2 regions of the Methylomonas sp. Kb3 genome follow, and region 2 is predicted to be linked to the other one. Evidence: predicted binding sites of a transcription regulator. Region 2 holds the regulator's gene; the other holds the start of a gene.
The links. Region 2 encodes HrcA, which represses chaperone genes, less so after heat shock. Its sites were predicted from a motif close to TNTTAGCACTCNNNNNNNNNGAGTGCTAANA; they were not measured.
Positions count from the first base shown of each region.

Region 1: groES (co-chaperone GroES) is a predicted target of HrcA. The motif match lies at 1,318-1,348, and genes of this name have one in related genera.

Region 1 covers NZ_PIZT01000007.1:116,112-132,103, forward strand. The annotation lists gene CWO84_RS24850 (HAD-IC family P-type ATPase) at 1-45, opposite strand, end outside; gene CWO84_RS05915 (hypothetical protein) at 235-441, shown strand; gene moeB (molybdopterin-synthase adenylyltransferase MoeB) at 504-1,250, opposite strand; gene groES (co-chaperone GroES) at 1,456-1,743, shown strand; gene groL (chaperonin GroEL) at 1,800-3,440, shown strand; gene CWO84_RS05935 (response regulator) at 3,618-4,364, shown strand; gene zwf (glucose-6-phosphate dehydrogenase) at 4,492-5,982, shown strand; gene CWO84_RS05945 (RNA polymerase sigma factor) at 6,267-6,782, shown strand; gene CWO84_RS05950 (FecR family protein) at 6,841-7,815, shown strand; gene CWO84_RS05955 (TonB-dependent receptor) at 7,919-10,378, shown strand; gene CWO84_RS05960 (PepSY-associated TM helix domain-containing protein) at 10,633-11,859, shown strand; gene CWO84_RS05965 (hypothetical protein) at 12,154-12,468, shown strand; gene modB (molybdate ABC transporter permease subunit) at 12,765-13,451, shown strand; gene modC (molybdenum ABC transporter ATP-binding protein) at 13,448-14,539, shown strand; gene CWO84_RS05980 (TonB-dependent receptor) at 14,813-15,992, shown strand, end outside.
Region 2 covers NZ_PIZT01000068.1:338,576-354,567, forward strand. The annotation lists gene CWO84_RS20405 (TonB-dependent receptor plug domain-containing protein) at 1-1,975, shown strand, start outside; gene CWO84_RS20410 (HupE/UreJ family protein) at 1,986-3,092, shown strand; gene CWO84_RS20415 (MotA/TolQ/ExbB proton channel family protein) at 3,466-3,912, shown strand; gene CWO84_RS20420 (DUF2149 domain-containing protein) at 3,890-4,225, shown strand; gene CWO84_RS20425 (cobaltochelatase subunit CobN) at 4,212-8,165, shown strand; gene CWO84_RS20430 (TonB-dependent receptor) at 8,431-10,890, shown strand; gene CWO84_RS20435 (glycine zipper 2TM domain-containing protein) at 11,126-11,455, shown strand; gene CWO84_RS25195 (hypothetical protein) at 11,521-11,655, shown strand; gene hrcA (heat-inducible transcriptional repressor HrcA) at 12,011-13,051, shown strand; gene grpE (nucleotide exchange factor GrpE) at 13,102-13,740, shown strand; gene dnaK (molecular chaperone DnaK) at 13,812-15,746, shown strand; gene CWO84_RS24230 (hypothetical protein) at 15,847-15,992, shown strand, end outside.

The sequences.
Region 1 (15,992 bases), on a different contig from region 2:
TTCCGGCGTTTGGCTGTGCCAGTTGGCTTTAAGGTAATGGTCCATATGCTCAGATTGATAGTTGAAAATGGCGTTGGCGTAGTTGCCCCAAGGCTAAATTAGCCTGAGGTTAAAACCATAAGTTGACAAAGAATACTTTGTGCTTGTTCCCTAAAAGGGATGGGGTTATAGTCCATTCCCGAGGTCTATGGCCTCATTCTAAATTAAAATAAAAACAAATAGTTGGAGGTATATATGGGCGGAGTTATCGAATTAGTGGTGTTGATGTTGATTATTGCCATCTTCGCTTTCGCACCGTTGGGGTATTTCATTTACATGTACACCATGAAGAATGGCGAACCGTTCGGCGACATCGAGCCGCACGGCGATAGCGATTCGGCGCTATTGAGAAATGTCAGCAAAGCCATTCTGATGGTTAAAGGCAAACTGGGAAAAAATTAATAAAGCCTTATTTGCCAGCAATAGAAAGCCGGGTTTAGCTCGGCTTTTTTATGTGGATTGGCTTATTTCGCGCCGCAGCTTGGGCAGTGTGGGTTTTTCTTCAAGCGCATGCTGTGCCATTCCATACTCAGGCCGTCCAGCAACAGCAAGCGGCCTGTTAATGTGCTGCCGGTGTTGACTATCAGCTTTATCGTTTCCAAGGCCTGTATGCTGCCGACGATGCCGGTGATCGGCGCAATCACGCCGTTGCGGGCGCAATTTTGCAATTCCTCGCCATCGCTTTGATAAAGACAGTTATAGCACGGGCTATCGTTTAACCCTGGGGTAAATACGCTGACTTGACCCTCAAAGCGGATCGCCGCGCCGGATACCAATGGGGTTTGTTGGTTCACGCAAGCCTTATTGATGGCAAAGCGGGTGGTGAAATTATCGCTACAGTCCAGCACTACGTCGGCGTCAGCCACTTCTGCAAGTAGCTGTTCGCCGGCTAATCGCTGTTTGCGAGCCAATACTTTTACGCCCGGATTAATTTTTTCCAAAGTCTGTTGGGTTGAAATAACTTTATCCAACCCTATATCGCTGGTGTAGTGAGCAATCTGGCGTTGCAAATTGGTCAAATCGACTTGGTCGTCGTCGTAGACGGTGATCTGGCCGACACCGGCCGCAGCCAGGTACATTGAGGCAGGCGAGCCCAAACCGCCGGCACCGACGATTAATACTTTGGCATCGAGCAATTTTTGCTGACCGGCAATATCGATTTGCGGCAGCATGATTTGCCGGCTGTAACGGAGTAATTGTTCGTCGTTCATAGTGTGTATGGCTTGGGTAAGGCGCAGATGATGCCAAAGAGCTTGACAGAGTGCAAAAGCCGGATATTATTAGCACTCGTTGCTAGAGAGTGCTAATAAAACTGAGGCCGCTTAAAAGCTCGCTTCCTCCGTAAGGGGTAGCTGTTTTTTAAATTGCTTTACACAGTTTTTAACCTTTAACTTTATCTACATTAAGGAGACATTGATGAAAATTCGTCCGTTACATGACCGTATCGTCGTAAAACGTGTTGAGGAAGAAACCAAAACCGCAGGCGGCATCGTGTTGCCGGGTTCAGCTGCTGAAAAACCTAGCGAAGGCGAAGTGTTGGCAGTAGGTTCAGGTAAACCGTTAGACAACGGCCAAGTACGTGCCCTGGAAGTTAAAGTTGGCGACCGCGTGTTGTTCGGCAAATATTCCGGCACCGAAGTTAAAGTCGATGGCGAGCAATACATCGTCATGCGCGAAGAAGACATCATGGGTGTTTTGGGTTAATCCCAACTCGTTCGACACACTCTTTTTCAATTTAACCAATATCTCAGGAATAAGAAATGGCAGCAAAAGACGTAAAATTTGGTGGCGACGCGCGTGCACTGATGGTGGCAGGCGTTAACGTTCTGGCAAATGCAGTAAAAGTGACTTTGGGTCCTAAAGGCCGCAACGCTGTATTGGATAAAAGCTTCGGCGCACCAACCATCACCAAAGACGGTGTATCGGTAGCCAAAGAAATCGAATTGAAAGACAAATTCGAAAACATGGGCGCGCAAATGGTCAAAGAAGTGGCTTCAAAAACTTCTGACGTAGCCGGCGACGGTACTACCACTGCGACCGTTCTGGCGCAAGCCATCGTTAACGAAGGTTTGAAATCAGTCGCAGCGGGCATGAACCCAATGGACCTGAAACGCGGCATTGATTTGGCAGTCACCACAGCGGTTGCGGCCATCGAAAAAGCGGCTACGCCTTGCAGCGACAGCAAAGCGATCGCGCAAGTAGGTACCATCTCGGCTAACTCCGACGAATCAGTCGGTGCGATCATTGCTGAAGCGATGGAAAAAGTCGGTAAAGAAGGCGTCATCACCGTTGAAGAAGGCACCGGCCTGAACAACGAACTGGACGTTGTAGAAGGTATGCAATTCGACCGCGGCTATTTGTCTCCATACTTCATCAACAAACAAGAAAGCATGAGCGTCGAATTGGACGACCCGTTCGTCCTGTTGTATGACAAAAAAATCTCCAACATTCGCGAAATGTTGCCGATTCTGGAAGGCGTGGCTAAATCCGGCCGCTCTTTGTTGATCATCGCGGAAGACGTTGAAGGCGAAGCCTTGGCAACGCTGGTTGTCAACAACATGCGCGGTATCGTTAAAGTGGCTGCCGTTAAAGCGCCTGGTTTTGGTGACCGTCGTAAAGCCATGCTGGAAGACATCGCGGTGTTGACCGGCGGTGTAGTCATTTCCGAAGAAGTGGGTCTGTCTTTGGAAAAAGCCGACATCAGCCAATTGGGTACTGCAAAACGTGTCCAAATCAATAAAGAAAACACCACCATCATCGACGGTGCCGGCAACGAAGATCAAATCAAAGGCCGCGTCGCGCAAATTCGCGCTCAAGCTGATGATGCGACTTCCGATTACGACCGTGAAAAACTGCAAGAACGTCTGGCCAAACTGGCTGGCGGTGTCGCGGTGATCAAAGTCGGTGCCGCCACCGAAGTGGAAATGAAAGAGAAGAAAGCCCGCGTTGAAGACGCGCTGCATTCAACTCGCGCCGCGGTTGAAGAGGGTGTAGTGGCCGGTGGTGGTACCGCGCTGATCCGTGCACTGTCTGCTCTGGACGGCCTGAAAGGCATCAACCACGACCAAGATGTAGGTATCAGCATCCTGCGCCGTGCTATGGAAGAGCCTTTGCGTCAAATCGTCAGCAACGCCGGTGATGAAGCGTCTGTGGTTCTGAATGAAGTTAAAAAAGGCACCGGTAACTTCGGTTACAACGCTGCTACCGGCGAATACGGCGACATGATCGCGATGGGTATTTTGGACCCTGCGAAAGTCACCCGTTCTGCCTTGCAAAACGCGGCTTCGGTCGCGGGCTTGATGATCACTACCGAAGTAATGATCGCCGATGCCCCATCCGACAGCAAAGCTCCTGCAATGCCTGATATGGGCGGCATGGGCGGTATGGGCGGTATGATGTAATCGCCGTTCGGCCTCGGCCTGAAAACCCCGGTTGCCGCAAGGTGCCGGGGTTTTTTATTGTCTGGCGTTTTGGGTGTGGAACGGTTTAAGATGGTTTGCGACGCCATAGATTGATTTTTGCCGCGAAACATTCGATAACGTCATCAGCAAATTAGTCACAGCTCGAAGCTATTGATCATGACCAACGATTTTTCGATTCTGATTGCCGACGATAATGAAATCAATCTATGGTTGTTACGCGAACAGTTGGAATACTGGACGACCAATATCACCTCGGCAAAAGACGGGCGGGAGGCCTGGCAATTGTTGCAAGAACGCCGCTACGACTTCATCTTTCTGGATGTGAACATGCCGTTTTTGAGTGGTTTCGATGTCGCCGCCAATTTGCGTGGTACCGAAAACTACAATCGGCTTACGCCGGCAGTCGCCGTCACGGCTCACGCGCAAAATCAGCAGCAGGAACGGGCAATCGCCGCCGGGTTCAACGAATGTTTGGTCAAGCCGGTTCGCCTTTACCAGTTGGAGCAATTGCTGGTGCGTTGGCGGCAACATGAGCCGGTGAACGCCGAGTATTATGCCGGGCAACTTTTGCGCAAAGCCCAGCATAACCGGCAGTTGAGCCAAGTCTTGATGGGCAAATTATTTGAGCAGTTGCCGGGATTAATACTCGACATCGAGCGGGCCTTGGACAATGGATTGCTGCAACAGACGTGGGATTTGAACCATAAACTGCATGGCACCTTTTGTTTTTACGATTTTGCCGATTGCCTGGCGGTCGTCGAGAACTTGCAAAAAGCGTTGGTACAAGCCGACGCAGAGTTGGCGCAACAGCGCTTTAATACAATGAAAATTAAGCTGATTAGGCTGTTGGATAACCAGGATCAAGTTCTGAAATGTCTCGGTGATGAAGACGCCATATTATGACCAAGGTGACACTGGTGTGGCTCTAATTTGGCCGCTTTTATCGGCTGCGGCGCTTTGGCGTTCGACGCGCCCGCGCAAATGATGCAAACTGCACCCTACATTGCAAAGTAAAGACAAGGTGGCTTTTATGAATACAGACCCCTGCACTTACGTCATTTTCGGTGCTACCGGCAATTTGGCGCGCTTGAAGCTGATGCCCGGCTTCTATCATCTGGAATTGGAAAAAAAACTCCCGGAAGGCACACGCATCCTGGCGGTGGGCCGCCGTCCCTGGGATAGAGCAACCTGGCTGGCCGAAGTGAAGGCCTTGCTACTTGAGCAGGCCAATACGCCGCTGGACGAGGCCGTATTCAATCGGTTTAGCGAACGGCTGGATTATCATCGCGGCGATCTTGATCAGCCGGAATGCTATAAAACCCTGGCGGAAACGCTAAACGCTCAGCCGCGATTTTCCCGCAATATGGCCTTCTATCTGGCCATCGGTCCCAGTGATTTCGGCAATGTCATCGAGTCCTTGAGCCAAGTGGAGCTGCTGAACGAAGAATACGGCTGGCGACGAGTCGTGATCGAAAAGCCGTTTGGATACGATCTGGAAAGTGCGCAGGCCTTGCAAAAACGTCTGAGCCGCTATTTAAGCGAAGACCAGATTTACCGCATCGACCATTATCTGGGCAAGGGCATGGTGCAGAACGTCTTGGTGTTTCGCTTCGCCAACGTCATGTTGGAACCCTTGTGGAATCGCAATTACATCGATCATGTGCAGATCACCCACTCCGAAGAGCTGGGCATTGGCAGCCGCGGCGAGTATTACGACAGCGCCGGGGCCATGCGCGACATGTTGCAAAGTCACCTGTTACAGCTGTTAACCTTGGTGGCGATGGAGCCGCCGGTATCGATGGACGCCGAATCGCTGCGCGACGAAAAAGTCAAAGTGCTGAAGTCCATTCGGCCGATCCCGAAATCGGCTGTGCATGCGCATGCCTTTCGCGGCCAATATGCCCGAGGCAATATCGACGGTCATAAGGTGGTTGGCTACCTGGAGGAAGCTAACATTCCCGCCGACAGCAGTACTGAAACTTATGCGGCGATGAAATTGTTGATCGACAACTGGCGCTGGCGCGGCGTGCCATTTTATTTGCGCACCGGCAAGCGTATGGCCAAGGGCCAATCCTCGATTTCGATCTGCTTTCGCCACCCGCCGTTTCAGTTTTTCCGGGATACCCATGTGCAGTGCATGACGCCGAACTGGATATTGCTGGGGATTCAGCCCGAAGAATGCATCCGCATCGAAATGACCGTTAAAGAGCCGGGCTTGGAAATGCGTACCCGCACCACCAGCCTGGATGCCAGTTTCCGCAATCCCGACGAACGCCGCGTGGATGCCTACGAAGATTTGTTATTGGATGTGATGAAGGGTGACCGTTCGTTGTTTTTGCGGTTTGACGAAGTGGAATACGCTTGGCGCATCGTTGACCCGATTCTGCAAAATTGGGTCACCGAGCGGGACTACATCGCCACCTATCCGGCTGGTTCCTGGGGGCCGGAAGAAAGCCGCCGCTTGTTCGAGAAGGAAGACCAGTACTGGCGCAGTTCCTTGATGCCGGAGTGTCAGTCATAACTGCGACTCCCTCGGTTTCTGTTAACAATGTGTCATGATGCGGTAGCGCCAAACTTATTCCGTTTTCGGATTAAGTGTTTCGGGCTAACGGAAAACAAAGCTGTGTGAAATGCCGAGATAGCTGCGGCATTTCACACAGTTTTATGAATGCTAACAAAGCTCTGATTTTTTCGAACGAACGAAAATCTCATATTTTCAGGCGGTTAAGTCTTTGAGTTCCGTCATGGCGTAAACTTTGCTGCGCCAAATGCCACGATTAACTCCAGCATGGCCTGGCTTCGCGCATGGCATTTTCAGACCACGATATTTACCGAATTTTTTTAAGTACCCGCCCGCAAATCCAGCGTTTTTTGCAGCAGCGCATTCGGTGCGACGACACTGCGGCCGATTTGATTCAAGACATTTTTATGAGATTGACGCTGCTGAAGCCACCTCCCGCCAGTGAGACCGAAGTCCAGGCCTGGCTGTTTAAAGTGGCATCCAATCTATCTCTCGATCATCTGCGCACGCAAAAACGCCGTTGTGAATTGCTTGATCAATATCTGGGCGACGAAACCGACATCGACGCTTCGGCAGCGCCGGAACGAACGGCGGAAGCGCAAGATCAATTGCAGCACATTCAGCTGGCACTGGCCGATTTGCCTGATCAATGCGCCGAGATTTTATATTTAAGCCGTATCGAGGGCTTAAGCCATATTGAGATTGCCAAGCAACTGAAAATCTCGACCAGTTGGGTGGAAAAACAGCTGGCAAAAGCGTTGCTGCACTGCCGGCAGGCTGTTGATAGCCAATGTACTTAGTGTGGATTTAAGCGCCTTGGATCGTTATAGTAAATATCCCGCTCCAAACAACACCGTAATGAACGAAACTTCTTCAACTCGCCGAGCAGCTTTGCAGCAACAAGCCGTTGCCTGGCACGTGCGCCTAAAGTCCGGTGCTGCCGATGACACGTTATTGGCTGAGTTCGAAAACTGGCGGTCGCAAACCCCCGAACACGAGCAAGCCTATCGTGATGTCGAGACCCTTTGGCAACACCTGCCGCGGCCGCTGCTCGCTGACCGGCAACGCCGCCGCGCGCTAGCGATAAGGCAGCGGCGAGGGCGCAGGCTAAAGCGCGGATTGGGCTTGGCTGCGGCCGCTTCGCTGCTGCTGAGCGTGATGAGTAGTTTTTATCCGGATTACTTGCAACATCCTCTGGCAGACTACCGTACCCGGATCGGCGAGCAGACCTCAATTACGCTGGCCGACGGCAGCATCGCGCACCTGAATACCGATACCGCCATCGATGTGTCAATCAATGCCAATGAGCGGCGCATTGAATTGCTGCGCGGCGAGGCCGAATTTGACGTGGCGCATGACGAGCACAAGCCGTTTCGGGTCGTATCCGGTTCTACGTCCACAGAAGCGTTGGGCACCCAATTCATCGTCCGTTACGACGGCCAAGCCGGCGCGGTTACGCTATTGCAAGGCAAAGTCCGCAGTAGCCGGCCGTCCGCGCACGGTGCGCAAGCCGATAGCGCCACGCTGCAACCCGGCCAACAACTATGCTTCAATGCCGAGATGTTGGGCGTGCCGCAAGCAGTCGAATTAAGCAACGCCGACGCCTGGCGCCGTGGCCGCTTGTTGATGAATTTCGTACCGTTAAAACAGGTTATCGCCGAAATCAACCGCTACCGGCGCAGCCAAATCCGTTTATTGGACGACAGGCTGGCGGAGCGGGAAGTCAACATCGCCGTCGACATCCAGCAAATCGATGCCTGGCTGGAAGCCCTGCAACAGACCTTGCCGGTTAAAGTCATCCATGCCGGGCCGCTGGTGTTTTTGCAGTCCTGATGGCCGCTTTGCTGCCTGCGACAATTTGTCACACATCCTTTAGTACGGCTCAGCCAGCCGCCAATCGTTCTCAGCTAAAACCCACTCAAACTGAGGACACATCATGAGAAAAACCGGAAACCCAAGCGGGACGCGAAAAGCCCGCACTAAAGGCTCATCCGCAATCGGCGCATTGCCGCTTTGTCTGAGCTTGATAAGCGCTGCGACGCTGCCGACGGCTCAGGCCGAAAGCCCCAGTGCCAACAGCGAAAGCCGCACCTACAACATCGCTGCGCAGCCTTTGTATTCCGCGCTCAGTGCGCTGGCCGAACAGTCCGGCGTGCAGTTTGTTTACAACTCGGAGTTGGTCAAGGGTGTCGATTCGCAAGGCGTTAGCGGACAGTATTCACTGGAAGACGCATTGAAACGCTTACTGTCCGGGTCGGGGATTAGTTATCGATTCAGTAGCGGTAACACCGTCACGCTGCAAAATACGGCCGAGTTGGAGCCGCAATCGGCTGCAACGATGCCGGCTGTGACGGTCGTTGGCAAAACCGATCTCAACTCCGATGATCCCTACAACTTGAGTTATACCCGCACCAACACGGCGCTGGCGACCAAAACCGACACACCCATCATGGAGACGCCTGCCTCCATTCAAGTCGTCAACAAGGCGGTGCTGCACGATCAACAATCCTACCGCTTACAGGACGCCATCAAGAATGTCAGCGGCGTGCAGTCTTACCATTCGTATGGCGGCGACCACGAACAATTCGTGATGCGTGGTTTTCTGCAAAGCACCGTCAACTATCGCAACGGCATCCGCATACCGTTTACTAAATTCGATCTGGCCAACGTCGAGCGCGTGGAAGTGATTAAAGGCGCATCGGCCATGCTGTTCGGCTTCGGCGATCCCGGCGGCTTGATCAGTACCGTGACCAAGCAGCCCAGCTCGACGCCCTACTATTCGCTGGAACAACGCTTCGGCTCCTACGATTTCTACCGTACCGAAGCCAGCGCTACCGGACCGGTCAGCAAGGAAGCCGGTCTGAATTACCGCCTGGACATGTCGTACCTGGATACCGGTTCGTTCCGCCAAAACATGGGTAATGACCGGATCTTTTTCGCGCCCACCCTGAGTTGGGAAGCCACGGCGGACACCAAGTTTACCTTGTCTTACGAGTATTTCGACGAGAACAACGCCTATGACTACGGTGTGCCCGCGGTCGGCAACCAATTGGCCAGAATTCCCATTTCCAGAACCTTCGTCGGCCGTTCGGATTTAAGAAATTCCACGACCAACAATTTGGTGGATTTCAGAATCGACCACCGCGTCAACGACCAGGTCAAGCTAAACGCCGGCGTGGTGTCGTCGCAGTATCAAAAGTATTGGCAGGGTTTCTATACCGGCCGCGTCAACGAAACCCCCGGCAACGCCTTCGGCAACGTGTCGCGCAATTACTGGTTTAGCCCGGAAAACGCCGAGTCACTGACCGCTTGGGTGAATGGCACTTTCGACTTCGAAACCTACGGCATCAAGCATAAACTGTTACTCGGTGGCGAGTACTACAACAGTCAATTGAAATACGAGGTTGCCAGCGGCGGGGTCGACACGATCAACATCTTTAACCCGAATATTGCGGCCGTTACCGACGCTCAGGTAAGCCGAATCCGGAGTGCGTCTTACAACGACGTCATCGCTACCGAGAACACCTCAAAGGCCATTTACTTTCAGGATCAAATGACGCTTTGGGACAAGCTGCACATTATGGGCGGCTTCCGCTATGACTGGGTGGATAGGATGCAAGACCTGAGCTGGTGGGCGCCGGACGGCAAGGACGCGCGTAACGACGATGTGGTCAGTCCCAGGGTCGGCATCGTTTACCAACCGTTAAAATGGTTGTCCTTGTTCGGCAGTTTCACCGAGTCGTTCGGTCCGGCCAACGATTACGACAACGGCGGCGCCAAGTTGTACGATCTATTCGATGCCACCCAGTTCGAGGGCGGGGTAAAAACTCAATTTTTCGACGGAAAATTCAACGCCAGCGTGGCTTACTTCGACCTGGAAAGAACCCAATTTTTCCAAGATCCCAACAGCGATGTGATCTATGCGCAAGTGCCGGTTAAGGGCAGCAGTAAAGGCGTCGAACTGGACGTACAAGGTCAGCTGTACGAGGGCTTGAGTGTCATCGGCACCTACGCTTACACCAACGCCAAGGTCATCGACGACACGGGGACACCAGCCAACATCGGCAACTGTATGCCTTTTGCGCCCAACCATCAAGGCAGCGCTTGGTTGAAGTATGACTTCGACGGCGACATGCTGAAAGGCTTTAGTGTCGGCGCCGGGGTCTACGTTTCCGGACGCCGTTACGGCGACGCCGCGAACAGCTATTTCGACAGATCCTATGCTCGGCTGGATTTGATGGCGGCCTACAAGCGCAAACTGGGCGGCATGAATTTGACCACCCAAGTCAACATCAATAACGTCAACGATGCCGAGTATTACGTGCTGCGCTCGCGCCGCACCAATCTGCCCGCCGAGCCGTTGGCGGTCATGGGCTCAATCAAGCTGGAGTATTAGACCGTTCTATGGGTCACGTTGGGGTGAGGTAACGAACCCCAACATTTTTGGCCTCTAAATTACCGGTATCGTTGATGTTCTGTTGCCGATAGCTGGAGGATGGTTTTGAGGTTGTTGTGTTGGGGTTCCTTTAATCACCCCAACCTACGCTGGCCTGGCAAAATGGGACTGGGATTTTCCGGGGCCTAAACGTCTTATTCAGGTATCGACGCCTTTTGTTTTCGCACCCTTTACGTGACCTTTTCGCTATCGCCATGACTGCCGTCCCTCAACCATCGCGCTCGACCATTCCGGCGACTCCGCAAAACTCGGCCTTGTCCCGCCTGAAAGCCCGCCGCAAACGCTGGCTGGACGTGCATTTGTGGCTGGGTGTGAGCTTGGGGTTTTTGCTGTCGATTTACGGGATTACCGGCAGCTTTCTGGTTTTTTACGCCGAGATCGACGAATGGCTGCATCCCGAATTATTGGTGGTTGAACAACCGGCGGGTGCACAGTATCGGCCGCTGGCCGAAATCTTTGCCGCCGGCAAAACCGTGATGCCGCCGAACGCCAAACATATTTTTTCGGTATATCCGCGCAATGCGGAGGCCGCCTTCAAACTGCGTTACCAATTTCCAACCACCGATACCGAAAACGAACGCTGGATCGTCGGCGTCAACCCGTATACGGCGCAAGTCACCGGAAAAATGTTGCTGACCCGCTCCGGCGATTGGCTGCCGGCAACCTTCATCGATTGCGTGTTCGAATTGCATTACGCCTTGTTGATTCCGTCCGAGGACATCAGCGCCGTCATCGTTGGCGTCTCGGCGGCGCTGCTGATTATCTCGACGCTGACCGGCCTGATCGTATGGTGGCCGTTGACCGGACATTGGCGCAACGCATTAACCTTCAAGGCCAAGGCCGGCAAAGTGCGCTTCAATTACGATCTGCATAAAACCAGCGGTTTTTACACCTTGCTGGTGATGTTGCCGGTTCTGTTCTCAGGGATTTACATGGTGCTGCCGCACAACGTGGTGCCGGTGCTGGAACTGTTCTCGCCGGTGACTTACCGCTACTGGTTTCAATCCCAACCGCCTTATCCAAATGCTCCGGCCATCGGTATGGATCAGGCGGTGGCGATTGCCTTTAAGCAGTATCCGCAAGGCCGGCCGCACTGGATTTATGGGGCTGCGGAACCGACTAAAACCTATACGGTGTGCCAGGACGGCGTCGATGCACCCGGCAGTATTTTGCAACGCCGCTGCACGGTGATCGACCGTTACAGCGGCAAGATTCTGGATCTGGACGACCCCAGCCTGCTGACCGCCACGGCCGGCGAAATCTTTACTCATTGGCAGTGGCCGTTGCATTCCGGCCAGGCCTTTGGCATGACCGGGCGGATTTTGGTGTTTATCACCGGTCTGGCTTGTCCGGTGTTGTTTGTCACCGGCGTGATCCGCTGGCGGCAAAAAGCCGCAACCCGGCGCAAACGGAAGGGCTGAAACTGATCGGTGATCAGGTACTGCAACGATTGGGCAATAGGCAAAACTTCTGCCATTGTATTGCTGACAATGTTTTCCGAATGTTGCAATCTTGTCGCATCACTGTCTCAAAACAATACATACAAACTGTGACACATACCTGAAAGTCCTTGTGTTTCCAGGCTTGCGGGCGTGGTGTTCCATGGCATTGATATTGCTGCGGGTCAATTGAAAACCATTGGGATTTTCAAGAGGGCGTCAGGTGCGTGCCAAAGCCTGTCGCCGATTTTTTGGCAATGTCATTAAGGTGATGAGATGAGTGAAGTGATATGGGTCGGTTTGATTATGTTGATTGTGGCTGCCTGCGCATTCGCGCCCTTGGGTTGCATGCTGTCGGCTTATGCAAAGTCCGTTAAATCCAGCGGCGCTAGTAAAGCAGCAGGCGATGTCAGTGGTTCAGCGCCGGGACTGCCCGAGGATTCGGTCCTCAAGCGGCATTTTTTGACGCAATTGCAAAGCGAGATTGAGGCAACCTTGTTTCCGCGGCCAACCGATTCGATGCTGCAACGACATTACGATGCCTTGGTGGCGGCCAAGCTGGAAAACCGTTTGCAGATTATTGGAAAGTAAGCCCTGGTTGTTAAGGTCGCTTTGATGTTCCTGAGGGTACTGAGCCTGTCGAAGGACGCACCAGCCTGGACTTCGACAAGCTCAGCCCAAACGGCATAGCCTTGATCAATAGGGCTTGATTGAGAATCAGGCCAGGCGCTGACCAAGCAGCGCCTATGTTGCCGATACCCGTCATACCAGCAGTTTTTCTAAAAGCCAATGCGTATTTTGCTGGCGTTCTACCCGTCCGATTAGCGAAAATAGACGGCAGATGTGTCGCCTAGTAGCGATTTTTCCGTCACTCAGACCAAGCCTGCATGCTAAACGCCGCCGATCTCGATACCTTGTTTTTGACCTTTCGCGTGGCCAGTCTGGCTACCTTACTCTTGCTATTATTGGGCACGCCACTGGCCTGGAAGTTGGCGCGCAGCCGCTCGCGCTGGAAAGGCGTCATCAATAGTGTGGTGGCATTGCCGTTGGTGTTGCCGCCAACGGTATTGGGTTTTTACTTATTGGTGTTGATGGGGCCGGCCGGACTAGTGGGAAAATTCACCCAATGGCTGGGTATCGGCACTTTACCGTTCAGCTTTGGTGGTTTGGTGGTGGCGTCGGTATTGTATTCGTTGCCGTTTGTGGTGCAACCTTTACAAAATGCCTTCGTGGCGATGGGCGATGCGCCGCTGGAAGCCGCTGCGACCTTGGGCGCCGGACCGCTGGATCGGTTTTTCAGCGTGGCGCTGCCATTGGCGAAGCCGGGATTTTTAACTGCCGGGGTGCTGGGTTTTACCCATACCGTCGGCGAATTCGGCGTGGTATTGATGGTCGGCGGCAATATTCCCGACAAGACCCGCGTGGTATCCGTGCAAATTTACAATCATGTCGAAGCCTTGGAATACGGCCAGGCACATTGGCTGGCCGGCGGCTTGCTGATCTTTTCTTTCTTGGTGTTACTGCTGTTGTACAGCAGCCAACAAACCCAAACGCTGACGCAATCCTTGAAATGATTATGTCCCCAGTGCCCAGCATTCAGGCGCGCCTGCGCTTGGCGTATGACCAATTTGCTTTGGATGTCGATTTAAACCTGCCCGCCAGCGGCGTGACGGTGCTGTTCGGTCATTCCGGTTCCGGTAAGACCACCTTGTTGCGGTGCATCGCCGGCTTGGAACGGCCGACGCAGGGCTTTTTGAAAATCGGCGCAACGCTTTGGCAAGACAGTGAACACGATTTTTTCCTGCCCACCCATCGCCGTAATTTGGCCTATGTGTTTCAAGAAGCCAACCTGTTTCCGCATCTTTCGGTACGGGGTAATTTGGATTATGCCGTGCGGCGTTTGCGAACTAAAGATAGGCTGTTTTCCCTGGGGCAAGCGATTGAATTACTGGCGATAGGACCGTTGCTGGAGCGTTTGCCGGACCGCTTATCCGGCGGCGAACGGCAACGGGTAGCGATAGCCAGGGCCTTGGCCGCCAGTCCGGATGTGTTGTTGATGGATGAGCCGCTGGCCGCGCTGGATGAGCAACGCAAGCAGGACATCCTGCCTTACCTGACCGGCTTGCATCAGAATCTGCAAATCCCGATTCTGTACGTCACCCACTCCTTGCAAGAGGTCAATCAACTCGCAGACCATCTATTGGTGATGGCTGCCGGCAAAGCAGTAGCGTGCGGGCCGTTGGCAGAAACCTTGACTCGGCTGGACGGCCCCATGGCTTTGGACCGGCAAGCGGCCAGCGTTTGGCAGGGCAAGTTGATCAGCCACGAAGCCGAATATCATCTCAGCCATGCCGAATTCGCCGGCGGCAGCTTGAGTTTGCCGTATTTGGACATGCCGGTCGGTAGCCCGGTGAGAATCAGAATTTACGCCCGCGACGTCAGTATTACCCTGCAACCGCCGGAAGCCTCCAGCATCCTGAATATTCTGCCGGCCAGGGTGCTGGCGCTCAGCGAAATGGGGCAAGGCCAAACCGTCGTGCAACTGGCGGTCGGCGACGAGGTTTTATTGGCGCATATCACCCAAAAATCGGCGATGTTGTTAGATGTGCAGCCAGGTATGGCCGTCTACGTACAAATCAAGGGTACTTCCATAGTTCGGTAAGGATTACCACTCACTTTTACGGATCGGCTGCAAATTGCGCTGCCCGCTGCCTTAGCGCCGAGCCGATTACTTGTCGCTGGTGCGCAATTCCGCCGCATGAAATGTGATAGCCCTCAAAAAACGCAATGAATTTGTCGATGTTGGCGCGTTGCGGACGCCTTATCGGCATTTAGCGACTATCTTGATAAACGGTTTGCCGGAGAAGGTATCGCTGGATGGATAGCCGACGGCCCTCCTCGTCAAAATAGTTGTCACCTCAAAATAATAAAAAAAATGAAATCAACGATATGGCTGACTGGCCGGTATCAAACACAAGCGACGAATCGATTAAATCTGTTCCTGTTCGGTGTGGCGCTTAACATCAATATCTTCGGTAGCGCGGTAGCCGATAACGCGCCGGATATCGAAGCTTTTTCCATCAACGAACTGATGCAAATGGAAGTGTCCTCGGCGTCCAGAAAATCGCAGACCGTATCCGATACCGCGGCGGCGGCGTTCGTGATCAGTCAGGAAGACATTCGCCGTTCCGGTGCTACCAGTATTCCCGACGCACTGCGCCTGGCGCCCGGTCTTGAGGTAGCGCAAATCAACGCCAGTGTCTGGGCGGTGACCGCGCGTGGCTTCAATAGCCGTTATGCCAATAAATTGCTGGTACTGATGGACGGCCGCAGTGTTTATACGCCTTTATTTTCCGGGGTGTTCTGGGATTTGCAGGACACCCTGATGGAAGACATCGAGCGTATCGAGGTCATCCGCGGACCGGGCGCGGTGATGTGGGGCGCCAACGCGGTAAACGGGGTGATCAATATCATTACCAAGAAGGCCAAGGACACCCAAGGCAATTTGTTCGTGGCCGGTGGCGGCAATCAGGAGCGCGGCTTTGCCGGTTACCGGCACGGTGGCCGTATCGGCGACGACGGCAGTTACCGGGTGTACGCCAAAACCTTTGAACGCGATACTTTTGTTAATGCGGCCGGAGACAGGCTGCACGACGATTGGCGCTCGGTGCAGGGCGGTTTTCGTATCGATGACCGGATCTCCAACGACAGCCGTTACACGATACAAGGCGATGTTTACCGCAAGACCATAGGCAATACCGTCACGCCGCAAACGGTGCTGCCGCCGTTTAACCGCGAGTTCAGCTTCGACGACCATGCCGACGGCGCCAACCTGCTGGCGCGTTGGGAAGGTAATTTCAGCGACGGTTCTGAATTCATGCTGCAAGGCTATTACGACCGGGTCGCTTTCAGTGCCGCAGCGTTGTCCGACAGTCAGGACATGGTGGACATCGATTTTCAGCATCGCCTGCATCCCAATGCCGACCACGATTTGATGTGGGGCGCCAGTTACCGATTCATTCACAGTACCACGGTCAACACTTCGGCTATCGCCTTCACACCCAACAGCTTGGGTTACCACAACGGCAGCGTGTTCGTACAAGACGACATCACGT
Region 2 (15,992 bases):
CGGTATTGCGCCGTCGGCTTCGCAAGGCGAAGTCAGCCAGAAGCAATTTGAGTACCGGCCGTTCTCGCGTAACGGCGAATTGGTCGAAGTAGTACCCGGCGCCATCGCCACCCAGCACAGCGGCTCGGGTAAGGCCAACCAATACTTCCTGCGCGGCTTTAACCTGGACCACGGTACCGATTTCACGACTTATGTCGACGGCATCCCGATGAATATGACTACCCACGCCCACGGCCAAGGTTATATGGACATCAACAGCATCATTCCCGAGTTGGTGAAAAAAGTGGAATACGGCAAGGGCCCGTATTACGCGGAAGTGGGGGACTTCTCGGCGGCCGGTTACGCCAAAATGTTCAGTATGGACAAGTTGGATAAAGGCATTGCCAAATTTACCGCCGGTTCGTTTGATTACTACCGAACGCTGGTGGCCAACTCCAACAAGCTCGGCGATGGCGATTTGCTGTATGCCGGCGAATTCAATCTCTACAACGGCGTCTGGGAAGTGCCGGAAGATTCGAAAAAATTCAACGGCCAGTTGCGCTACACGCTGGATCGCGGCGACTGGGGCATGGCGATTAACGGCAAGGCTTACACCAATAGCTGGACCGCCACCAACCAGATTCCGCAAGCCTCAATAGATAGCGGCGCCATCGGACTGTACGGCAGCATGGACCCGACCGACGGCGGCGAGACCAACCGCTATAGCGCTTCGGCTAGCTTCTGGAACCAGGGCGGTAACTGGAAAAACGACGCGAATATCTACGCGGTCTACACCGATTTGAATTTGTTCTCCAATTTCAGCGGCTTTACCCGCGGCGGCGACGGCGACCAGATTTTGCAAACCGAACGCCGCGTGCAAACTGGCGGTCATTTCGAACACACCCGCTATAACAAGCTGTTCGGCTTTGAAATGGACAACAGCATTGGCCTGCAATTTCGTAATGACCAGATCATGGACTTGGGTCTATACGAAACCACAGCCCGGCAGATCGTCAATACCGTCAGCAAGAGCAATGTTGGTGTGACCACCGTGGGTACTTATTTCAAAAATACTACCCACTGGCACGATAAAGTCCGCACCATCGCCGGTTTGCGCGGCGATTTCATTAATAATGACGTCGAAGTGCTGGCCAGCGGCAGTGGCACGGCTGAGACCAACGCCGCTAACTCCGGCAGTCGCGGCAAAGCCATGATCAGCCCGAAATTGAGTCTGGTGGTCGGTCCCTGGTACAACACCGAATACTTCGCGAATATCGGTTACGGCTATCACTCCAACGACGCGCGTGGCACCACGCTGCAAGTGCATCCGGTCACCGGCACCGAGTTTGACCCCGATGGCAATGCGGTTAGTCCGCGCATCCGCCCGGCGGCCTGGTCGCGCGGCGGCGAAGTGGGTGCGCGTACCAATATCATCCCCGGTTTGAACAGCACCTTTGCCTTGTGGTGGTTGCAATCCAGTGAGGAGCTGGTGTTCGTCGGCGATGCCGGAACGACCGAAGTGAATGGTAAATCGCAACGCTACGGTATCGAGTTTACCAATTACTACAAACCCACCGAATGGCTGACGCTGGATGCCGACTATGCCTTGACCACGGCGCAATTCAACAAAGCACCGGATGGTGCGACCAATAAGTACATCCCCAATTCCGTGGGCCGGGTCATTAGTGCCGGTGCCCTGATCGAAGCCCCCAACGGTCTGTTCGGCACCTTGCGTTTCCGCCACTTCGGCAGCGTGCCGCTGGATGAATCCGGCGCGGTTTGGGCCGGCGATACCAACATCGTCAACTTGGGTGCGGGTTATAAGCAAAAGCAATACAAATTCGAGGTCGACATCTTCAATATTCTCGGTTCACAAAGCAACGATATTGCCTACAACTATGAATATAACTATCCAAACGGCGTTTCTGGCGCCGGCCTGATGAAACATCCGGTCGAGCCACGTATGGTGCGTGGCACCATCACGGTCAATTTTTAAGGATAGCCTGATGAAATTTGCTTCAACCCACTGGGCTATCAGCTTGATTGCAGTGTTGTTAACGCTGCAATCCGCCGGGGTTTATGCGCATCCACCCGGTCTAAGTTCGCTGGATGTAACGATCAACCCCGCGCAACTCGATGCCAAGGTGACTTTTGCCTTACAAGACATCGAAGCCTTTGCGCCGATGGATGCCGATTTGGACGCGGAGGTGACCGAAGCCGAGCGCGAAGCGGCCAAGCCGGCTATTGCCAAACTATTGGCCGAGCAACTGCGCGTGAATATCGATAGCCATGATGCTCTGCCCAGCGAACCAGGACAGGTCAGCTTTGACGATCAAAATAATGCGCGGGTGGAACTGCACTATCCGGGAGCTGTGCAAACCGCTTTGTTGGTACAGTCGAAGTTTTTGGCTTTGCTGCCCGACGGCCATCAGCAGTATTTGACGGTCAGGGACGCCAACGGCAAAGCGCTCAGCGAAAAAATGCTGGGCAAACACGACGATCAAATCAGTTTACCAATCGCCAACGCCGTGGCCGCGGAGTCCCCCCAAGCTCCGTTTGCGGCGTTCGGCGATTTTTTTAAGCTGGGTATCGAGCATATTCTCACCGGTTACGATCATTTGCTGTTTTTGTTCGCACTGTTGGCGGTCACTCACAGCTTTTGGCCGGCCTTAAAAATCATCACGTTTTTTACCGTTGCCCATTCCATCACGCTGGCTTGCGCCGGGCTTAATCTGATTGAACTGCCGAGCAGTTTCGTGGAGCCGTTTATTGCCGCGACGATTATCTATGTGGGGGTAGAAAACATCATCCGCGGCGACCATCCCAAAGGGCGGCATTGGCTGACTTTCGGATTTGGCTTGATCCACGGTTTTGGGTTTGCCGGGGTTTTGCAGGAAATGGATATTTCGTCCGGCGATACCGGGAGTTTGTTGCCCTTATTGTCGTTCAACTTGGGCATAGAAACCGGGCAAATCGCCGTCGCGGCTATCGTGTTGCCGATGATCTGGTGGCTAAATAATAAGATAGAGACGGCCGAGAAGTTTTTGAAAGCCGGTTCGATTGCGGTCAGTTTGATGGGCGCATTCTGGTTGGTGGAGAGAACCATGCTGTAAAGAAAGCCCAAGGCGGGAGGCTAACCCGCAATAACTGGCACAAGGCCGGCTCCCGCTGGCCTGATCAATCCTTATCAAAAAAACGGTTCATAAGAGCCACGGATTGCTATTGCCTGTCGTTTGGGTAAACCGGTGATGGGGCTTTGGGTAAGCGCTTGAGAAAAATAGATTTTTTAATAAAACAACAACAATTTTATAGAGGAGGAAGGCCGTGGAACTCACCCATACGCTAGAACAAATTCTTTACATGATCTCGTCGTCGCTCTACTTGCCGGTATTGCTGATCGTCACCTAGCCGGCAGCGTATTCGATCTACACCTGTGGTCGTCTGGCCCAGGAATGGCTCGAGCGGCGCCAGGCCGGATCGCGTACCGTGCGCTTATTTAATCTCGATCTGGCCGTCGCGCTGGGGCGCCAGCAACGCGCCAATGCCGCGCCGCTGGATGTGGAATTGGAGTTGCTGTTGCAAACCCACGAACATCGGCAATTAATCAAACTGGATCAGGTGCGTTTCGTCATTAAATTGGGGCCAGCGCTGGGCTTGATGGGTACTTTGATTCCGATGGGGATTTCGCTGGCGGCCTTGGCGCAAGGCAATATTCCCAGCATGGCCGGTAGCATGGTCACCGCGTTTACCGCTACCGTCACCGGTTTGGGCTGCGGCGTGATCACCTATCTGGTGGCTTTGGTGCGCGAGCAATGGCTGCGCGCCGATTTCGCGGCTATGCGCCATCAAGCCGAGCTGGCCGCCAGCCGGACTCTGGACGCGCCGGATTTGACAATCGAGGAGGACGGCCATGCGCTATCTGAGACGCTCTAGTCTGCATCGTAACAGCGAGCCGCTGGAAGATCCGATTGCCGGCGTCGCCAATCTGTTCGACGCCAGCGTGGTATTCATCGTCAGCATGATGGTGGCCTTATTCATGGCCTACAACATGCTGGATTTGATGAATCCGGAATCCACCGTGACGATGACCAAGGAAAACGCCGACGGCACCATGGAAATCGTCAGCAAGAAAGGCTCGCAAATCAAAGTGTCCAAAGTCACCGACCGCAAACTTAGCGGTTCCGGCGAACGATTAGGTACTGCGTACCGCTTGAACGACGGTAAGGTGGTTTATGTACCGGAATAAGTGCTGGCTTTGGCTGCCGGCTCTGCTGCTATGGCTGGCCGCAAGCAGCGCTTTCGCCGAAACGCCGCTCAACCTTAGCCTGATTCTCGGCGATCTGGACTCACAAACCGCTGTCGCCGCCACCGCTAAACTGCAAAATGATCCGCTGTTGCAAGGCGTCAAGTTGCGGGTGTATTCCAGCTCCAAATTGGCGCAAGCCGATCAGGCCGAATTGCAACAATCCAATCTGGTGCTGGCGCAAATCACCGGCCGCGGCATTCTGCGCGAGGGCGGCGAGGTGTTTAAACAGATCGCCGCGCATGGCGGCAAGCTGTACGCGGTGGGTTTGAGTTACGACGCCGATTTCGCCGATTACGGCCTGCAACTGGATAAGGACCTGCAAGCCTATATGTCGGCGGGTGGCGCCGACAATGCTGCCAACATGATTCGTTTGGCTGTCGCCAAACTCAAAAACGTCCAGGCCGACATTGCTCCGCCGCAAGCTCAGCCGGAAATCGGCGCCTTCGACGTGCGCAGCAAGCAATTGTTCGCCGATTTCGACAGCTACCAAAAAGCGTACGCCGGTTTCAAAGCCGGTCAGCCATGGATCGCGATTTTGTTTTACCGTTCCTCGGCGCTGTCCGGCCAGACCGATACGGTCAAAACCTTGGCCGAACAACTGGAAGCCAAGGGCTACAACGTGTTGCCGGCGTTCGGTTATCCCTACGACAAAACCCTTGAAAAAATGCTGGTCGACGGCAACGGCAAATCCCGCGTCGAAGCCATCGCCGCGTTGGCTCTTAAAATCGGTGCCAGCCCGGACAAAACCGTGCCGACCTTGACCCGCTTGGGCGTACCGGTGCTAAACGGCATTGCCTTGAACAGCCAAAGCCAGGCCCAATGGACCGAATCGGCCACCGGCCTGGATGTAATGGAGCGGGCTTGGCAAGTGGCCTTGCCGGAATTTGCCGGCGAAATCGCCCCAACTGTGGTGGCCAGCAAGGAAACCGTACACGACAAAACTACCGGCCAGGATTTCGTCCGCGAAACCCCGATCCCCGAACGCATAGCCCGCTATGCCGACCGCCTGGACAAGTGGGCGAAGTTGCGGCATATCGCCAACGCCGACAAAAAAGTCGCGCTGCTGTATTACAACTACCCGCCCGGCAAGGAAAACATCGGCGCCTCGTATTTGAACGTGCTGCCGGAATCGCTGTTGAACATCATGCAGCGCATGCGTCAGGAAGGTTACCAATTGGGTGATGCGCCGACCGACGGCGCAGCCTTGAAAGCCGCCGTGAAGAATCACGGCATCAATCTGGGCAACTGGGAACCGGGCGCGATTGCCGAAGCCGCCGCCAGCGGCCGCGCGGTGTTGTTGCCGCTGGCCGATTACCAAAAATGGTTCGCCGGGTTACCCGAAACCTTTAAAGCCGCCATGCTGAAAGCCTGGGGCAAACCGGAAGACAGCAAAATCGGCGCCTGGACAGACGCCAAAGGCCAACGTTTTTTGATTCTGCCAGCCTTGCAATACGGCAATCTGCTACTAGCACCGCAACCCTCGCGCGGCTGGGAGCAGGATGTCAAAAAGCTGTACCACGATGTGACGATGCCGCCGCACCATCAATACGTGGCGTTTTATCTGTGGCTGCAAAAAGGCTACGGCGCCGACGCGATGATTCATCTCGGCACCCATGCCACGCACGAATGGCTGTCCGGCAAGGAAGTCGGTTTTACCGCCGCCGATCCCGGCGAAATCTTGATGACCGATGTACCGCAGATTTACCCCTACATCATGGACGACGTCGGCGAAGCCTTGCAGGCCAAGCGCCGAGCGATGGCGACCATTATTTCGCATATGACGCCGCCGCTGGACAAGGCCGATTTGAATCCGGAACTGGTCAAACTAGCGGGTTTATTGGACGACTACAATGTCGCCGCGCAGAAAAGCGAGCAACTGGCCAAGATCAGGCTGGACGAGATCAATCAGATCGCCGGTAAAGCGGGCTTGTTGAAGGACCTGAAAATGGATAGGGCCGAAACCGGCGACCAGTTGGAAGAACTGGAGCATTACCTAAAGGAAATCCGCGAGAAAAAGGTGCCGATGGGCTTGCACACCTTCGGCAAGGCGCCGGATGAAGCCACCAGACAGCGCTTCGCCGAAGCCATCGTTGCCCGCGATCCGAAATTAAAAGGCGAGGCTTTAAAGCAAAAAGTCCAGGCCACGGCCAAACTGATTGCCGATAGCGCCAACGCCGAAATGAACGCGCTGATCGATGCGCTGGCCGGCCGCTACATCCCGGCCGGCAGTGGTGGCGATCCGTTGCGCAACCCGGACGCCTTGCCGACCGGCAAGGATTTGTACGGCTTCGACCCGTCGCGGATTCCCAGCGAGGCGGTGTATAACGAAGGCGCGCGGCTGGCCGAGCAAGTGGTCGCCGACTTTAAAAAGCAGCACGGTCATTATCCGGAGCGCTTGGTGTTCAATTTGTGGGGCGTGGAAAGCTCGCGCCATGAAGGCGTGATGGAAGCGCAAATCATGCATCTGCTCGGCGTGAAACCGCATTGGGACGAACGCGGCCGCACCCAGGGCGTGGACGTAATCGCCCGCGACAAGCTGGGCCGGCCTCGGGTCGATGTCACTATCATTCCGTCCGGTTTGTACCGGGATTTGTTCGCGTCGGTGATCAAACTGCTGGACCAGGCCGAAACCAAGGCTCAGGAACAGGACGAGCCGGACAATCCGTTGCGCCGGCATATCCAGGAAACCCAGGCCGAGCTGATGAAACGCGGCTTGAAAGCCGAGGAAGCGCTAGACATGGCTTCGGCGCGCTTGTTCAGCGTGCCGTCTGGCGCCTACGGCACCAATCTGGACCGGGCGATTCCGCTGTCCAACACCTGGAGCGACGAAAAACAACTGGCCGACGTGTTCTTCAACCGCATGCACCATGTTTATGGTCGCGGCCATTGGGGCGAAGCGGCCAGCAAGGACGCGACACTGGCGGTGGATTTGTTCAAATTGTCTCTGAAAGACACCGACGCGGTGATCCACAGCCGCTCCAGCAACGTTTACGCCACACTGGACGGCGACGACTTCTTTCAATATCTGGGCGGTACGGCGATGGCGGCAAGACAAGTCAACGGCAAGACCCCGGAAGTGTTGGTCGCCGACTTGGCCGACCCGACCGCCGCCAAGACCATGAGTTTGGAGCGTTATCAGGGGCGGGAGATGCAAAGCCGCTACCTGAACCCGAAATGGATCGAGTCGATGTTGAAAGAAGGTTACTCCGGGGCGCGTTTCATCAACATGGTGGCGGAAAACCTGTGGGGCTGGCAGGTGACGGTGCCAGAAGCGGTCGGCGCCGAGAAATGGCAAGCCATGTACGAGACCTACGTCGAGGACAAATACCAGCTGGACATCCAGAAAAAGTTCGAGCAAGCCGACAACTTGCTGGCCTATCAGGCCATGGTGGATCGGATGTTGGTGGCGGTGAATAAAGGCTATTGGAAAGCCGATCCGGCCGTGAAAGCCAAGCTGGAACAGGTCAACCGGGAAGTGATCGCCAAGGCCGGCGTGGCCTGTAATAAGGACACCTGCAGTAGCCCGGAAATCACCAAGCTCGCAGAGCAGCAGGATGCGGGCAAAGCCGCCAAGGCAGCCGCGCCGGGTGCGCAAGCGCAGCCACCGGCACCCGCAGCGGCTCAAACGCCACCGCAGCCCACTCAATCTCAACAGCCGCCAGCCGCTCAGCAACCGCAGGCTCAAGCACAAGCCGCGCCGGATGCCGCCAAGCCTCTGGAAGGCTATGAGATGGAAGAGAAAAAAGCCGCCAGCGAAAGCACTGAACAGCAACAAACCTCGAGTTCGGCGCAGAGCTGGTGGTTGAGTTTTGCGATCTTGCTGTTGTTTGTTGCCGGTTATTGGCACGGCAGTTGGGAACAGCGGAAGGACAAAGCCTAGCGCTTGGCTGGAAAAACCCTGGCCTCCTTGTTACAGCGAGGGCGGTAACTCAGGAAATTCGGCAGCCATCATCCCCGTTTTCGTTGGGATGATGGCCACAGGGATTTTAGGGGGCTCACGTAGGCTCGATATGAATAGTAGCGTGGCGCCTCAGGGGGGAAATTCAAGTAGGGGCCTGTTCTTGATGTAAGAAGAATTAAAAATAAATCTAACATTACCATGAAGCGCCGTTTTTTTATAAGGTGCATTACCGGAGGAATCGACTTTGTCTCGTTTACACGTAATAACGCTGCTGGCCCTGACCAATTTGGCTTACAGCAATCAAATCCTGGCAGAAGATAGCGATCAAAGCGTCGTGGGGCCAGCCGAAACCGCTAACACCGACAATCCGGCCAGCAACGATGAGTCGCTGGGCACGATGGTGGTGACCGCCACGCGCTCGGAAATCAGTGCATCGATGGCGCCGGCCAATGTCAGTGTCATCACCACCGAAAATACCGAAAACCGCCTGACCCAACGGATTGGTGATGCGTTGAAGGACGTGCCGGGGATATATTTGCGGGGTAGTGCTTATGGTACGAGTATGCCAGGCTCCAGCTTAAGTTCCTCAGCATTTCATGGTGTCAGTGGTACCAATCGATCACTGTTCCTGGTTGACGGCTTGCCGGTGAATCTGCCCAATAATGGCAGCGTCGATTGGAACATTCTGAATATGGACGACGCTCAGCAAGTGGAATATGTCCCTGGACCCTTTTCAGCGCTGTACGGTAGTGGCGCGATGGGCGGTGTACTGAATGTGATCTCCAAAGTCCCCACTAAGCGCGAAGGACGTCTGTCATTTGGTGCCGGTGGCGCGGCTGTTGATCAATGGGGCATCAAAGGCCGTTACCGGGATCGTTTCGAAAACGGAGTGGGGATTTCCGTGACCTTCAACCACATGGATAGCGATAACTGGGCGGTGTCGGATTACGTGACGGCTTCGCCGGTTAGCTTTACGCCACCGGCTAGCGTGATACCGAATCCGGTAGTCAGAGCGAATACGGCTACCGCGTTAAGAAACGCCGCGACACCGGTATTCGGTGCCATTCCGACCGCAACCACCCAAGGTGGCTCGACCTACATCATAGGCGACAAAGGGGATCGCCCTTGGGAGCAGAACACCGCTTCCTTGCATCTCTATTACGATTTGACTGATAGCACCGAGATTGATGGCGGTATGAGCTGGAGCCGCAGCGAAACCAGCGCAGGGACGTTTAACAGTTATTTGACCACTGCCGGAGGCTCGCCAATTGCAATCGCTAACGGAAACCCCACTGTCAATTCAGTCGCCGGCGTGGCCGGCCTGGCACAAAGCAACAACTTGAATTTGAATGGCCAACGTCTTTCCGTCTACGAACAGCAGTTCTTGCATTTCCTGCCCTCTGTGGAAGATACGCGGCGCTATTTTGCGCACCTGAAACATGATTTTGGGCATGACGTGAAATTGAATGTCGATTTTCAATACATGGATCACGAGACTTATTCGCCTAGCCCAAACAGTGCGGCGTTCGACGATACCTTAAGCGGCGGCAGAGGCCAGTTAACCGTCACGCCTAGCCAGCGGATCGACGGTAACGTGGCATTGCGCTTCCCGTTTTTGTGGGATCAACGTAACTTTGTCACGGTCGGTTTTGGCGCAAACCACAACAATTTGGAAGGCCAAAAACGTTTGGCCTTGAGTAATTGGCAAGATTGGTCCTCAGTGACGAATACTGTTTACGATGGCAAGGGCGAGTCGAGTATTTACTCCGCCTTTATTCAGGACGAAATTTGGCTGCGTAAAAACTTGATTGCTCATCTTGGCGTGCGTTATGACGACTGGTCAACTTCCGGTTCCATCGTACAAAAGGCTACTGTCACTTCCACGGGTACCACCACTAACCTGACGCAAACATACAGCGAACGTTCCGTGTCGCAATTTAATCCCAAATTCAGTTTGACCTGGTTGCCGGCGGATGGCTGCAAGCTGTTTGCTTCAACCGGTTGGGCATTTCGTCCACCCACCAACTCGGATTTGTATTCGACATCACAAACGGCTAGCGGCAGTGTTTTTACCTTGACGCAAGCCGGGCCGAATCTGAAACCGGAAACCATGTATTCATGGGAAGTAGGCGGAGAGGCCACCCCCATTGAAGGTACAACGATTGCCGCCTCGTATTTTCACCATTACATTTCTGATTTGATTTACCGTAAAGATACGACATTAAGCGCAACCAATCGGCTTCAGGAGCGGCAAAATGCGGGTGAAGCGGAGGTTGAAGGCGTGGAGGCCAAATTAAGGCAGAAATTGTATTGGGACTGGCTGCATTTTACCGGAACCTACACCTTAAACGACTCAATAATTACCAAGAACGAGGCGAATCCGCTGTCGGTTGGCAAGCAGATGGTGTTGTTGCCGGAGACCATGTTCAGTGGCGGCTTGGATGTCAAATATGAGCAGTGGAGCGGTGGCATTATCGGGCGCTATGTCAGCCAGCAGTATACGAACGACCAAAACCTGGATCAAAGGGCCGGCGTCCCAGGGAGTTACGACCCTTATTTTCTGGTCGATACCCGTATTGCTTATCAAGCGACGAAAAATATCGATCTGTCGTTTTCTGTGAATAATCTGTTGGATCGGGAATATTCCTCTTTTTATCAACAAGCCGGCCGCACCGTTTATGGGGAGGTGTCTTACAGCTTCTAATGCGATTGACTGTCGCCTCCGGCGCAATCTGCTCCGGATATTCGGTTTGCGAATATCCGGAGTAATGGCTATTGGTAGTTTATAGCCCTCGCTTAGCGTGCACAGTTCACAAAAATTGGCAATGTAAGCGCCGACTTTGTTGTCTTCATCTGTTCTTAATCTTTTCCTAATCAAGACTTAAACATTGCTCTCTAGAATCAAGTCATAGATAAATTATTCTCGATAAAGGGGATTTATGTTTAGAGTGGCAAGTGTCGTTGTAATCAGTCTGTTGATTTCGCCGTTAGCGATGGCAGATGGGCATGGACGAGGTCATCACAAACATCACCACCATGACCGGTACGTCGAGGTCGAGCGGGTGTATGTGCCGGGGCGGGTTACGCAGTACGTCCCGGCACCGCCGCCCGCGCCGCGCTACGACAGATACGACCAACGCTCCACTCAGGGCTTGGTAGGCGGCGCGTTAGGCAGTGCGGCGGGTTACGAGATGAGTAGAGGCGACCCGTTGGGAGCCGGCATCGGTGCCGCCGCCGGCGCCTGGATCGGCAACAGTATGAGCCGTTAATCAGCTACCGCCAATCAATTAACCGGTTTTGAATTTTTGGATGACTCATGCGACAGGAGGACAAAATGAGAATAAAAAATGGTAAAAAATATCAACAAGAGCAATACAGCAGAGTAGAAAAGTTATTGAATGTATTGTTGTTTTTTGTCGTTGCCTACTATAGCTACTATGTGTTGTCTTTCTCCCAAATGGGGGCTTGAGACCACTGGCGGTTGCGGTTTATTGTCTGTTTGCGTTCCTGCCATACAGTCCGGATAAGCAAACGCTAGATCGAATCAGAACCCTGCCAAGTCGTAAGACTTGCAGGGTTTTTTATTGCCGGTTGTTGGGCAATATCGAAGATACATCTAAAAATCGTAATTCTGGAACAAACTGCCCATCGATCCGTTCTCCACGACACGGGGGCTTCGGATATTCAATCCCAGCCCTTGATTGTGCTGGCTGCGCTTAGTTTATTCATAACCTGTTCAAGCCGTTGACAAGGCCGAACCCAGCTGATAGCTTTGCTGTCTGGCACTCACCAATATCGAGTGCTAACGGAATTTGGGGGATGACGTGGCTGGCGGACAAGATTTAAACGAAAGATCGCTGTATTTATTAAAAACCTTGGTTGAGCGTTATATTCAGGACGGTCAGCCTGTTGGTTCGCGTTTGTTATCTAAAGATCCGCAGTTAAAGCTGAGCCCCGCCAGCATTCGCAATGTGATGGCGGATCTGGAAGAGATGGGTTTGATCCATTCCCCGCACACATCCGCCGGCCGAGTCCCGACCGTGAGCGGCTATCGTTTATTTGTCGACAGTTTGTTAACCGTCAAGCCTTTGGCATCCAGCGAATTGGACCAACTGCAACATGGCCTGAAAGGGGAGGCCGATAAAGCCAGTGACGTGTTGAATAAGGCTTCCAAATTATTGTCGGACGTAACGCGGATGGCCGGCGTGGTGACTTTGCCGCGCAGAGAAAGCGTCACCTTGCGGCACATCGAATTTCTGCCTATGTCCAATACTCGGGTGTTGGTGATTTTCGTCACCGACGACCAGGAAGTGCACAATAAAATCATTCATACCCATAAGCAATTCAGTTCTGCGGAATTACAACAGGCAGCCAACTATTTGAATTCGGTTTATTCCGGCCGCAGCTTGGCGAAAATTCGCGATTTGGTGGTGCGGGAGATGGAGCTCGATCAGCGGCAGGTCAATCAAGGCATGATGGACGCGGTGAACATGGCGCAGCTGACCTTCAGCGAACAACCCAACGACGACTATGTGTTGAGCGGCGAAACCAATCTAATGGGCTTTTCCGAGTTGTCGGATATGGAACGACTCAAACAGTTGTTCGAAGCTTTTAGCCAAAAGCGCGGCGTCATTCATTTATTGGATCAGTGTCTACAGGCCGAAGGCGTGCAGATTTTTATCGGTGAAGAGTCCGGCTATAGCGCATTCGATCATTGCAGCCTGGTGACGGCGCCTTATTCGGTGAATGACGAAGTGGTGGGGGTGTTGGGCGTGATCGGCCCCACCCGCATGGCGTATGAAAAAGTGATTCCGTTCGTGGATGTGACGGCAAAATTATTGGGCGCGGCCTTGAATCCCAAATAAATGGCCCTATCGTTAGGCCAACTAAAAAATTTAGAACCATGGAGTAAGTAATGAGTCATCAGCAATCTAGCCACGAACCCCAATCGGATAGCGATTTGATCGCCGAAGTTTTGGAACAGACCAAGCCAATCGACGCCGACGAACAGCCAACCGAAGCATCTGGCGCCGCCCCAGTCACTGTGGAAGCCTTACAGGAACAATTGGAGCAAGCTCAGCAACTGGCTGCTGCCAACCTGGATAAAGCCATCCGCACCATGGCCGAGATGGAAAATTTAAAAAAGCGCGTGCAAAAAGACTTGGACGACGAACGCAAATACGGTCTGGCCAAATTTGCGAAAGAATTGCTGAGTGTTCTGGATAGTTTGGAATTAGGCCTGCAAGCGGCAACCGGCGATAGCCCGGAGATAGTGAAACTACGCGAAGGCAGTGAATTGACCATCAAGCAATTCGAGTCGGTATTTGCCAAGTTTAATATCGAAACTGTCGACCCCATCGGTCAAGCATTCAATCCGGAATTGCACCAGGCGATGGTCATGCAGCCAAGTGCCACCGCCCAACCCAATACCGTGTTAAACGTCTTCCAAAAAGGCTATGTGTTGAACGGCCGTTTATTGCGCCCTGCCATGGTGGTAGTGGCGAAAGCCGACGACAAACCTGCAGATAGCGCAAAAATCGATGAGCAGGCTTGAAATTAAGACGATCAACCGCATATCGCTAACAACTTTTTAATTTATTACCAATTCAAGTCTGGAGAATATCAATGGGCAAAATGATCGGCATCGATTTAGGAACCACCAACTCCTGCGTCGCAGTCCTGGAAAACGGCACCGCGCGGGTTATCGAAAACAGCGAAGGCGCGCGCACCACGCCTTCCATCATCGCTTTTACCGGCGACAATGAAGTATTGGTCGGCCAGTCCGCCAAACGGCAGGCGGTTACCAACCCTGAAAACACTTTGTTCGCGATCAAACGTTTGATCGGCCGCCGTTTTAAAGAAGACGCGGTACAAAAAGACATCAAAATGGTGCCTTACAAAATTATGGAAGCCAACAACGGCGACGCTTGGGTGGAATGCCACGGTAAGAAAATGGCGCCGCCGGAAGTGTCATCCCGCGTGTTGATGAAACTGAAAAAAGACGCCGAAGCGTTCCTGGGTGAAGAAGTCACCGAAGCGGTCATCACCGTACCGGCTTACTTTAACGATTCACAACGTCAAGCGACCAAAGACGCCGGTCGTATCGCCGGTCTGGACGTCAAACGCATCATCAACGAGCCGACCGCGGCGGCGTTGGCGTTTGGTATGGACAAACCCAAAGGCGACACCACCATCGCGGTCTATGACTTGGGTGGCGGTACTTTCGATATTTCCATCATCGAAATCGCTGAAATCGAAGGCGAGCATCAGTTCGAAGTATTAGCCACCAACGGCGATACTTTCTTGGGCGGTGAGGACTTTGACTTGCGCATCATCGATTTCCTGGCCGGCGAATTTAAACGCGACAGTGGTATCGATCTGCACAACGATCCATTGGCGCTGCAACGTCTGAAAGAAGCGGCAGAAAAAGCCAAAATCGAATTGTCGTCAGCTGAGCAAACCGACATCAATCTGCCGTACATCACCGCCGACGCATCCGGTCCGAAACATTTAAATGTCAAACTGACGCGCGCCAAACTGGAATCGCTGGTTGACGAACTGATCGAAAGAACCAAAGGCCCTTGCTTGCAAGCGATTAAAGACGCCGGTATTTCGACCTCGAAAATCAACGACGTAATTCTGGTTGGCGGTCAAACCCGCATGCCGAAAGTCCAAGCCTTCGTTAAAGAGTTGTTCGGTAAAGAGCCACGTAAAGACGTTAACCCTGACGAGGCGGTAGCTTTAGGTGCGGCAATCCAAGCCGGTGTATTGGGCGGCGACGTTAAAGACGTACTGTTGTTGGACGTAACACCACTGTCTTTGGGTATCGAAACCCTAGGCGGCGTGATGACCAAATTGATCGAGAAAAACACCACGATCCCGACCAATGCTTCGCAAACCTTCTCGACTGCGGACGATAACCAAACTGCCGTGACCGTACACGTGTTGCAGGGTGAGCGGGAAGTCGCTGCCGGTAATAAATCCTTGGGGCGGTTTGACTTGCAAGACATCCCGCCGGCACCGCGCGGTATTCCGCAAATTGAAGTGTCGTTCGACATTGATGCCAACGGTATCTTGAACGTATCGGCGAAAGACAAAGCCACCGGCAAAAAACAATCCATCGTGATTAAAGCCTCCAGCGGTTTGTCGGACGACGAAGTTGAACGCATGATCAAGGACGCCGAAGCGCACGCCGACGAAGATCGCAAACTGAAAGAACTGGTGTCCGCGCGTAACTCTGCGGAAGGCATGATCCACGCCACCGAAAAATCGCTGAAAGAACTGGGCGATCAAGTAGCTAGCGACGAAAAATCGGCGATTGAATCGGCGATCAAAGACCTGCAAGCGGTGCTCAAATCCGACGATAAAGAGGCGATTGAAGCTAAAACTCATGCCTTGACCGAGTTATCCGGCAAATTAGCCGAGCGCGTATATGCACAAAAAGGTGCGGAAGGCGGTGCCGAGGCCGGACATGCCGCAGGCGCCTCTGAAGCTGCCGCCGAGCATGATCACAACGTGGTCGATGCGGAATTTGAAGAGGTTAAGGACGATAAGAAGTAAGGTGTAGGGCGGATGGCGTAAGCCGATCCGCCTTTGCTCTTGATAAGGCGGAACGCCCAGCGGCTTCCGCCTTATGAGTTACCGGGTTGAGTATTTGTTTATGATTTGGTTTATTCGTGCATGGAATGGAGATTTGTCGCCACGTTTAGCATTTTTATTATTGGTTGTTCTTCCAATAGTAATTGTTAGGGTTTTGGGTAAGATTTATGGTCATGCCAATTTGTTTGCATATGGATACTTGTTGCA